4 regions of the Pantoea sp. Lij88 genome follow, and region 3 is predicted to be linked to each of the others. Evidence: predicted binding sites of a transcription regulator. Region 3 holds the regulator's gene; each other region holds the start of a gene.
What was found. Region 3 encodes PhoB, which activates phosphate uptake and scavenging genes when phosphate is short. Its sites were predicted from a motif close to CTGTCATAAAACTGNCNNAT; they were not measured.
Positions count from the first base shown of each region.

Region 1: the regulator PhoB is predicted to act here: its motif matches at 1,131-1,150, upstream of acuI (acrylyl-CoA reductase (NADPH)).
Region 2: the regulator PhoB is predicted to act here: its motif matches at 1,519-1,538, upstream of glpT (glycerol-3-phosphate transporter).
Region 4: the regulator PhoB is predicted to act here: its motif matches at 1,026-1,045, upstream of uvrB (excinuclease ABC subunit UvrB).

Region 1 is NZ_CP118269.1:725,551-727,757, reverse strand. It holds gene PU624_RS07340 (ornithine decarboxylase) at 1-767, opposite strand, end outside; gene acuI (acrylyl-CoA reductase (NADPH)) at 1,313-2,207, shown strand, end outside.
Region 2 is NZ_CP118269.1:3,811,594-3,813,800, reverse strand. It holds gene glpT (glycerol-3-phosphate transporter) at 33-1,373, opposite strand; gene PU624_RS21655 (carboxylate/amino acid/amine transporter) at 1,749-2,207, shown strand, end outside.
Region 3 is NZ_CP118269.1:3,079,743-3,081,949, reverse strand. It holds gene sbcD (exonuclease subunit SbcD) at 1-788, opposite strand, end outside; gene phoB (phosphate response regulator transcription factor PhoB) at 986-1,675, shown strand; gene phoR (phosphate regulon sensor histidine kinase PhoR) at 1,690-2,207, shown strand, end outside.
Region 4 is NZ_CP118269.1:2,816,645-2,818,851, reverse strand. It holds gene PU624_RS16970 (ABC transporter ATP-binding protein) at 1-361, opposite strand, end outside; gene uvrB (excinuclease ABC subunit UvrB) at 1,254-2,207, shown strand, end outside.

The sequences.
Region 1 (2,207 bases), 1.6 Mb from region 3:
AAGCAGTGCGCGTCAATACCGCCAATAAAGCCGAAGGGGTTACGTGCCGCTTCAAGATAAACCGGCGTTGCGCCCGCCTGAATCAGCGCACCATGATGGTTCGACTTATGATTGTTGCGGTCAAACAGCACCAGATCGCCACGGGTCAGCAACGCATTGGTCACCACTTTATTGGCGCTTGAGGTGCCGTTAAGCACAAAGTAGGTTTTGTCGGCGTTAAATACCTTTGCCGCATACTTCTGCGCATCTTTGGCTGAACCTTCGTGGATCAGCAGATCGCCCAGTTTGACGTCGGCGTTGCACATATCAGAGCGGAAAACATTCTCGCCATAGAAGTCATAAAACTGTTTGCCCGCCGGATGCTTTTTAAAGAACGCCCCGCCCTGATGTCCGGGACAGGCAAAAGTGCTGTTCTGCATATCGACGTAGCGGGTCAGCGTCTCGAAGAAAGGTGGCAGCAGTTCAGCTTCATACGCCTGCGCAGCCGCCTCCAGCGCAACCCACTCCTGCGGCTCGCCGTTCAGTTCACCGCTGACGCCGGGCAGATGCATCACCTCTTCTTCGAACGCATTCGCGACAAACACCGGCAGATTAAATCCGGTATGACGCAGCAGCGCCAGCACACCGCTGCGGGTATCCGCCAGCGAGACGACGACCGCCGCCACATCAGTAAAGTCGGTGTTATCCAGCGTCACGACGTCGCGCGCGGTGTTCAGGGTAAGACTTGGCGCGACAGCGGCGCTGGCAGCAATTTTCAGTGGAGTCATAACAGAATCCCTAACGTCAGGGAGGAAGTGCCTGAGGCACAATCATGGGGACAGCGCCCCGGCGAATTATTCAGCATTACGCAGCCCGTGGAGAAAAGCCCCACAGCTGCGGCCTGGCTGGCCTCACCGCATGAGGAATAACGCAGAGTGCGGAAATGAGGAAAGCCCGGTGAGCGCCGGAAAAAGCGAACGGTAATCCGGGCGAGTGCGCGGTGAACCGGACATGGCGACGTCCTCTGTGGTAAAGAAGCAGGGTCAAAAAGTGGCGGTCATAATGTCATCTTTTTCAGGCATGGACAACCCGAGCCAGGCAATTATTCAGTCACCCCGATTAAATGTAACAATATGATTTTTATAGTCTATTTATCATAAAAACTTCACAATACGACTAATTATCTGAATTATATGCAGATTTATGCAAATAGCTTGCTGCCCATTTTTACGCGCCTGCCGCCGCCCTTACCCGCAGAGTCGGCCATTGCCCTACCGCATTACCTTTGCCAGGCGTAAACTTATCTTCTCTTTCCCACTCTGCCGGAGGCTGCATGTTCAAGGCACTGGTCATTGAAAATGACGAACAAGGTTACCGTTCCCTGCTGAAAGATCTCCCCGAATCCCAACTGCCCGACCACGATGTCACGCTCGACGTCAGCTACTCATCCCTGAATTACAAAGATGCCCTGGCTATCTGCAACAAAGGCCCGATTGTGCGCCAGTTCCCGATGGTGCCGGGTATCGACTTTGTGGGACGGGTGACGGCCAGCCGCCATCCCGACTGGAAAGAGGATGATGTGGCGCTGCTGACAGGCTGGGGCGTAGGCGAAAAACAGTGGGGCGGCCTGGCGCAGAAAGCCAGCGTCAGCGGCGACTGGCTGGTGCGCCCGCCCGCCACGCTGAGCCCGTTACAGACCATGGCCATCGGTACAGCCGGACTGACCGCGATGCTCTGCGTGATGGCGCTGGAAAAGCAGGGCATCAAACCTGACCGGGGTCCGGTGCTGGTGACCGGGGCCAGTGGCGGTGTCGGCAGCTATAGCGTCAGCCTGCTGGCGCGTCTGGGCTATGAGGTGATCGCGTCGAGCGGACGTGCGAGCGACCATGCGTATCTGATCGACACGCTGGGCGCAGCATCGGTCATTGACCGTGAAGAGATCTCCGAGCCCGGCAAACCGCTGGCAAAAGAGCGCTGGGCCGCCGCGATAGACAGCGTCGGCAGTCATACTCTGGCAAACGTGCTGGCCGCGACTCAGCGGGACGGCGCAGTTGCCGCCTGCGGTATGGCACAGGGACTCGATCTGCCAGCCAGCGTTGCACCCTTTATTTTGCGTGGCGTTACGCTGGCCGGGGTCGATAGCGTGATGTGTCCGAAGCCGCTTCGTGAGCAGGCGTGGCAACGACTCGGTGAACTGATGGATAGCGAACGGCTCAATAAGCTGAGCC
Region 2 (2,207 bases), 730 kb from region 3:
GGGCCGGTTATCCGGCCCTTGTTTTATTGCCGTCAGGCGAGGGTCTTTTTGTGTTTGTGTTCGCTGACCATGGTCAGTAACAGCAGAATCACCGCCAGCACACAGCCTGCAATCATCACCATGAAGCCGCCGTCCCAGCCGAAATAATCGACGGTGTAACCGACAATGGCGCTGGCCGCCACCGATCCACCCAGGTAGCCGAACAGGCCGGTAAAGCCCGCCGCCGTTCCCGCCGCTTTTTTCGGTGCCAGTTCCAGCGCGTGCAGACCAATCAGCATCACCGGACCGTAGATCAGGAAGCCAATGACGATCATACAGGCCATATCGACGCCAGGATTGCCCGCCGGGTTGAGCCAGTAGATCACAGTCGCAATGGTCACCAGCGTCATAAAGAACACGCCGGTCGCACCGCGATTACCGCGGAACACTTTGTCCGACATCCAGCCGCACAGCAGCGTTCCAGGAATCCCTGCATATTCATAGAGGAAGTAGGCCCACGACGATTTATCCAGCGTGAAGTGTTTTACTTCGCGCAGATAGGTCGGTGACCAGTCGAGGATGCCGTAGCGCAGCAGATAGACAAACACGTTGGCCAGCGCGATGTACCACAGCAGCTTGTTCGGCAGCACATATTTCATGAAGATCTGTTTTGCCGTCAGCTCCTCTTCGTGGCTGGCATCGTAGTCGGGCGGATAGTCGTTTTTATACTCTTCAATCGGCGGCAGACCGCAGGATTGTGGGGTATCGCGCATCAGTGCAAAGGCCAGAATCGCAATGGCAATCGCGCCAAACGCTGGCATGTAGAGTGCCGCTTTCCAGTCGTTAAACCACGCCATACCCAGCAGGAACAGCAGTGGCGGAATACCGCCGCCCACGTTGTGCGCACAGTTCCAGACTGAGACGATCCTGCCGCGCTCCTTCTGCGACCACCAGTGAACCATGGTGCGCCCACAGGGTGGCCAGCCCATGCCCTGGAACCAGCCACAGACAAACAGCAGCACGAACATCACCATGATGCTGGAGGTCGCCCAGGGGACGAATCCCATTATCAGCATCACTGCCGCAGCCAGAATCAGACCGGCCGGTAAGAAGACGCGTGGATTTGATCGGTCAGACACCGAGCCCATGATGAATTTTGAAAAGCCGTAGGCAATGGAGATGCCGGACAGGGCAAACCCGAGATCGCCACGTGAAAAACCCTGCTCCACCAGATAGGGCATGGCGAGTGCGAAGTTTTTTCTGACCAGGTAGTAGGCCGCATAACCAAAGAAGATCCCGATGAAAATTTGCCAGCGCAGACGACGGTAGAGCGGATCGACATGATCCTCCGCCACCTGCGGCTGACGTGGTGCAGGTTTAAAAATGCTCAGCATCAGTGAGGCCCTCCAGGGCACATTATGGTTTTTAATTCCCAGCAGGTTGGGGCAGAAAAAGAGCAGAACAAAATGGACGCAGGATGTTCCATTTCGCGCAAAGAATAGTGGTAGTTGCGCAACGTTACTGTGATGAGTGACACAATTGTTACAGTTTTATTACAGTTGAGAGCGAAAGTGATCATGCAATGGATCATTTCGCGCATTTTATCTGGCTGAAAACCCATTCTGTCGCCAGTTATGTCAGGGAGTGTAAGCAGGCTATCCAGATGACTTTCTGATCGCCTGGTTTGTAATCAGATGTCAACCAGATTTCACAGCCTGACGGCGGCACATTGTTTACACTGACGGCCTGTTAATTTCGGGGTCGTCGCCGTGTTTTTATTGATTATTACCACCATTCTGTGGGCCTTTTCGTTCAGCCTGATTGGCGAATACCTTGCCGGGCAGGTGGACAGCTGGTTTTCTGTACTGATGCGTCTGGCGCTGGCTGCGCTGGTGTTTTTACCGTTCCTGCGCTGGCGGGGTCATCGCCCTTCAACGCTGCTGCTTTATATGCTGGTGGGGATGCTGCAACTGGGGGTGATGTATCTGCTGAGCTTCGAAGCCTATCTCTACCTTAGCGTGTCGGAATTCCTGCTGTTTACGGTGATGACGCCGCTTTATGTGACGCTGATTTACGATCTGATTAGCCGTCGTCCGCTGCGCATTGGATATATCTTCAGTGCGTTGCTGGCGGTGGCTGGCGCGGCCATTATTCGCTATGACAAAGTCAGCGATCATTTCTGGTTTGGTCTGCTGTTAGTGCAGCTGGCAAATATCTGCTTTGCGGCG
Region 3 (2,207 bases):
CTGGCCGCCAGCTCCAGCAGGAAGACGCTCTTTTCGGTGCCCAGCTCATCAAAGCTCAGTGGAATCGGCGAGCCGCTGTAGCGGATATGCTCGCTGCCCGCGACGCGCTGGGCGCGGTGAATATGGCCCAGCGCAATATAATCCGCCGCCGGAAAGGCGCTGGCCGGAAAGGCATCCAGCGTGCCGATATAGATGTCGCGCACCGAATCGCTCTGGCTGACGCCGACGGTGGTGAGATGACCGGTGGCGATAATCGGCAGCGCATAGTCCAGCGCCTGGGCGGCGGCGAAACGCTGCTGATAGTGATGGGCAATGGCCTCCAGCAGCGAAGTCTGTTTGTCGCGTCCCGACTGACCTGCCCGGCTGCGCAGGATGTCGCGCGGCCGCAGATAGGGAATGGCGCACAGCAGCGCGCCCGGTTCACCCTGACGGGTGCTGAGCAGCAGCACATCTTCCTGCTCCTGCGGGGTGGCGATCACCCGGGTGTTGAGACAGGCGAGCAGCTCGCGCGACTCATTCAGCGTCGCCACGGAATCGTGGTTTCCCGCCAGCACAATCAGCTGACAGCCGGTGGGCTGCAGCGCCACCACAAAGCGGTTAAACATCTCGCGGGCGTAGCTGGGCGGCGTGCCGGTATCAAACAGATCGCCTGCAATAATCAACGCATCCACCTGATGCTGTTCAATCTGGATCAACAGCCAGTCGAGAAACGCCTGATGTTCGGCTGCCCGACTTTTGTTGTAAAAGAACTGCCCCAGATGCCAGTCCGCAGTATGAATGATGCGCATGATGAGTCCCTGCCGTTGTGATTCGCCCGGCGATTATACTGGCTCTGCCGCCAAAGCAAAAAATTGTCGCTGCGCTGTCATAAATGATTACCAACGGCGTTACAGGCAGGTTATGTTTTTCATAAAAGTGTCACAAATCTGACGCATAATGGCGCCGCGAATCTCAGTGACAGCCGTCATAATCAGCAGGAGTAATAATGGCTAAGCGCATTTTGGTTGTGGAGGATGAAGCCCCCATCCGTGAAATGTTGTGTTTTGTTCTGGAGCAGAACGACTATCAGCCAATCGAGGCGGAAGATTATGACAGCGCCGTTGGCAAGCTGATTGAACCCTGGCCCGATCTGATTTTACTGGACTGGATGTTACCCGGTGGCAGCGGCATTCAGTTTATCAAACATCTGAAACGCGAGGCGATGACCCGCGATATTCCGGTGATGATGCTTACTGCGCGCGGTGAAGAGGAAGATCGGGTGCGCGGCCTGGAAGTGGGCGCCGACGATTACATTACCAAGCCGTTCTCACCCAAAGAGCTGATGGCGCGGATTAAAGCGGTGATGCGCCGTATTTCGCCGATGGCAGTGGAAGAGGTGATTGAGATGCAGGGACTGAGTCTGGATCCCTCCTCACATCGCGTGATGTCCGAAACCACGCCGCTGGAGATGGGCCCTACCGAATATAAGCTGCTGCACTTCTTTATGACTCACCCGGAACGCGTTTACAGCCGCGAACAGCTGCTGAACCACGTCTGGGGCACCAATGTATATGTGGAAGATCGCACTGTCGATGTTCACATTCGCCGTTTACGTAAAGCGCTGGAAGTCTCCGGCCACGATCGCATGGTACAAACCGTCCGTGGAACAGGGTATCGTTTCTCTGCCCGCTACTAAACGGAGCCTTTACCGTGCTGGAACGCCTCTCCTGGAAGAGATTACTGACAGAACTGCTGCTGGCCTGTCTGCCTGCGGCGCTGCTGGGCCTGCTGTTTGGCGGCTTGCCCTGGTGGCTGCTGCTGAGCGTGGTCATCGTGCTGTTATGGCATTTCCACAATCTGATGCGGCTGTCGCACTGGCTGTGGCTCGACCGCACCATGACGCCACCGACCGGGCGTGCCAGCTGGGAGCCGCTGTTTTATGGTCTTTACCAGATGCAGCTGCGCAACCGGCGTCGGCGGCGTGAACTCGGTAATCTGATTAAGCGTTTCCGCAGCGGTGCCGAGTCGCTGCCGGATGCGGTGATCCTGACCACGGAAGAGGGCACCATTTTCTGGTGTAACGGCCTGGCGCAGCAGCACCTGGGTCTGCGCTGGCCGGAAGATAATGGCCAGAACATCCTCAATTTGCTGCGGTATCCGGAGTTCTCCCGCTATCTGCGCCAGCGCGATTTCGACAAGCCGCTGACGCTGGTGCTGAATAACAAACT
Region 4 (2,207 bases), 260 kb from region 3:
CGGGAATAGCGCGATGGCGATCGCGCTGGCTGGCGCCCGCCAGCAACGCAATCAGCAGGTTATCTTCCACGCTCATCTGGGTGAAAATATGGCGGCCCTGCGGCACATAGCCAATTCCCATCTGCGCCCGCTGCTCTGCCGGTTGCAGCAGCAGATCTTCCGGCGGGGAACCGTCCTCTTTCCAGGAGATCGAGCCGCTGTTAATCGGCAGTCTGCCCATGATGCAGTTCACCAGCGTGGTTTTTCCCATACCAGGGCGGCCCAGAACGCCGGTGCAGGTGCCAGGCGACAGATCCAGGTCCACATCCCACAGAATATGGTTTTGACCATAAAATTGATTTACCGAACGTAGACTCAGCATCTGACACTCTCCTTCCCGATCATTAGCCTGATTGCATCCGCTCTCTGTCGTCTGGCAAACAAGTCATCAGCAACGGCAGCCTCGCCATTGCAGCACAGTGCGCGTGACGCGCGGTGACGCCAGTGAGTCCTGCAATTCCCAGGCCAGATCTAAAAACGGACCTGATTTCTGCCGGAATGCGGGATTTCAGGGCTAAAAGGTGAGAAAAACTTATCAATTCTCCACGGTGGTCACGACGCTGCACTTTTGCAGTGCCTCAGGGCGCTGTTTCTGGTGCAGACGTGCTGTGAAGAGGCAACAACTCTGATTAAGAATCGTAGTGGAATGGCGGAAATTTGCGCACTGCGCCAGGCGACAGATTAAAAATGCAGAATATTCCGTCAGCAGCCGCTGCGAAATTTAACGCAAAAAAAATTATTTTCACGGTGAGGGAAGGGCAGGGAAAAATTATACACAGCTGATGGCGGCGGGGCTGCCATCACTTATCCACCATTCCTGTGGATAACCTTGTGCATTAGGTAATGAAAACCAGTTGGAAGCGAGGAAATACGCGGCCTGGTAACATAATGACGAGAATCTGGCCTTATAGGCTTAAATCAATAAAATCAGTTGGTTATCAAAAAACAAGCCTGCGAATTATCTGTCAGGTAACCGAACTGTAATTTTGTGACGGTCTATTGACAAATGTTAAATCTGATCCCTGCCTGGGGATAACATTGCGCAACGACCTTTGCACCCGTGTGACCCGATTGCAGGGGTGAAAAGTACCCTGGTGCTGGCGTTAACAGTGCATCATTACTGTTTTTATATCCAGTATTATTTTCTGGCAAAATCACCATAGCAGAGTAAAATAAGTGCCTGCCCGCCGACTTCTCCAGCAGGAACCGCATTCATGACCAAAGCTTTTAAACTGAATTCCGCCTTTAAACCTTCTGGCGACCAGCCTGAGGCGATTCGTCGCCTGGAAGAGGGGCTGGAGGATGGACTGGCCCATCAGACCTTATTAGGCGTAACCGGCTCCGGGAAAACCTTTACCGTCGCCAACGTCATTGCCGACCTCAATCGCCCGACGATGGTGCTGGCACCGAACAAGACGCTGGCTGCCCAGCTCTACGGCGAGATGAAAGAATTTTTCCCGGATAATGCCGTCGAGTTTTTCGTCTCTTACTACGATTACTATCAGCCTGAAGCCTATGTCCCGAGCTCCGATACCTTTATCGAAAAGGATGCGTCGGTGAACGAACACATCGAACAGATGCGTCTGTCGGCCACCAAGGCGCTGCTTGAGCGGCGCGACGTTATCGTGGTGGCGTCGGTGTCGGCGATCTACGGTCTGGGCGATCCCGATCTCTATCTCAAAATGATGCTCCACCTGACCCGCGGCATGATCATCGATCAGCGCAGCATTCTGCGCCGCCTGTCAGAGCTGCAATATACCCGCAACGATCAGGCGTTCCAGCGCGGCACCTTCCGCGTGCGTGGCGAAGTGATCGATATCTTCCCGGCAGAGTCGGACGATATTGCGCTGCGCGTCGAGCTGTTTGACGAAGAGGTTGAGCGTCTGTCGCTGTTTGACCCGCTGACCGGCCAGATTGATTCGGTGGTGCCGCGCTTTACCATCTACCCCAAGACGCACTACGTAACGCCGCGTGAGCGTATTCTGCAGGCGATGGAAGATATCAAAGTGGAGCTGGCGGACCGTCGCCGGGTGCTGCTGGAGAACAATAAGCTGCTGGAAGAGCAGCGTATTACCCAGCGTACCCAGTTTGACCTGGAGATGATGAGTGAGCTGGGCTACTGCTCCGGCATCGAGAACTACTCGCGCTACCTCTCCGCACGCGGACCG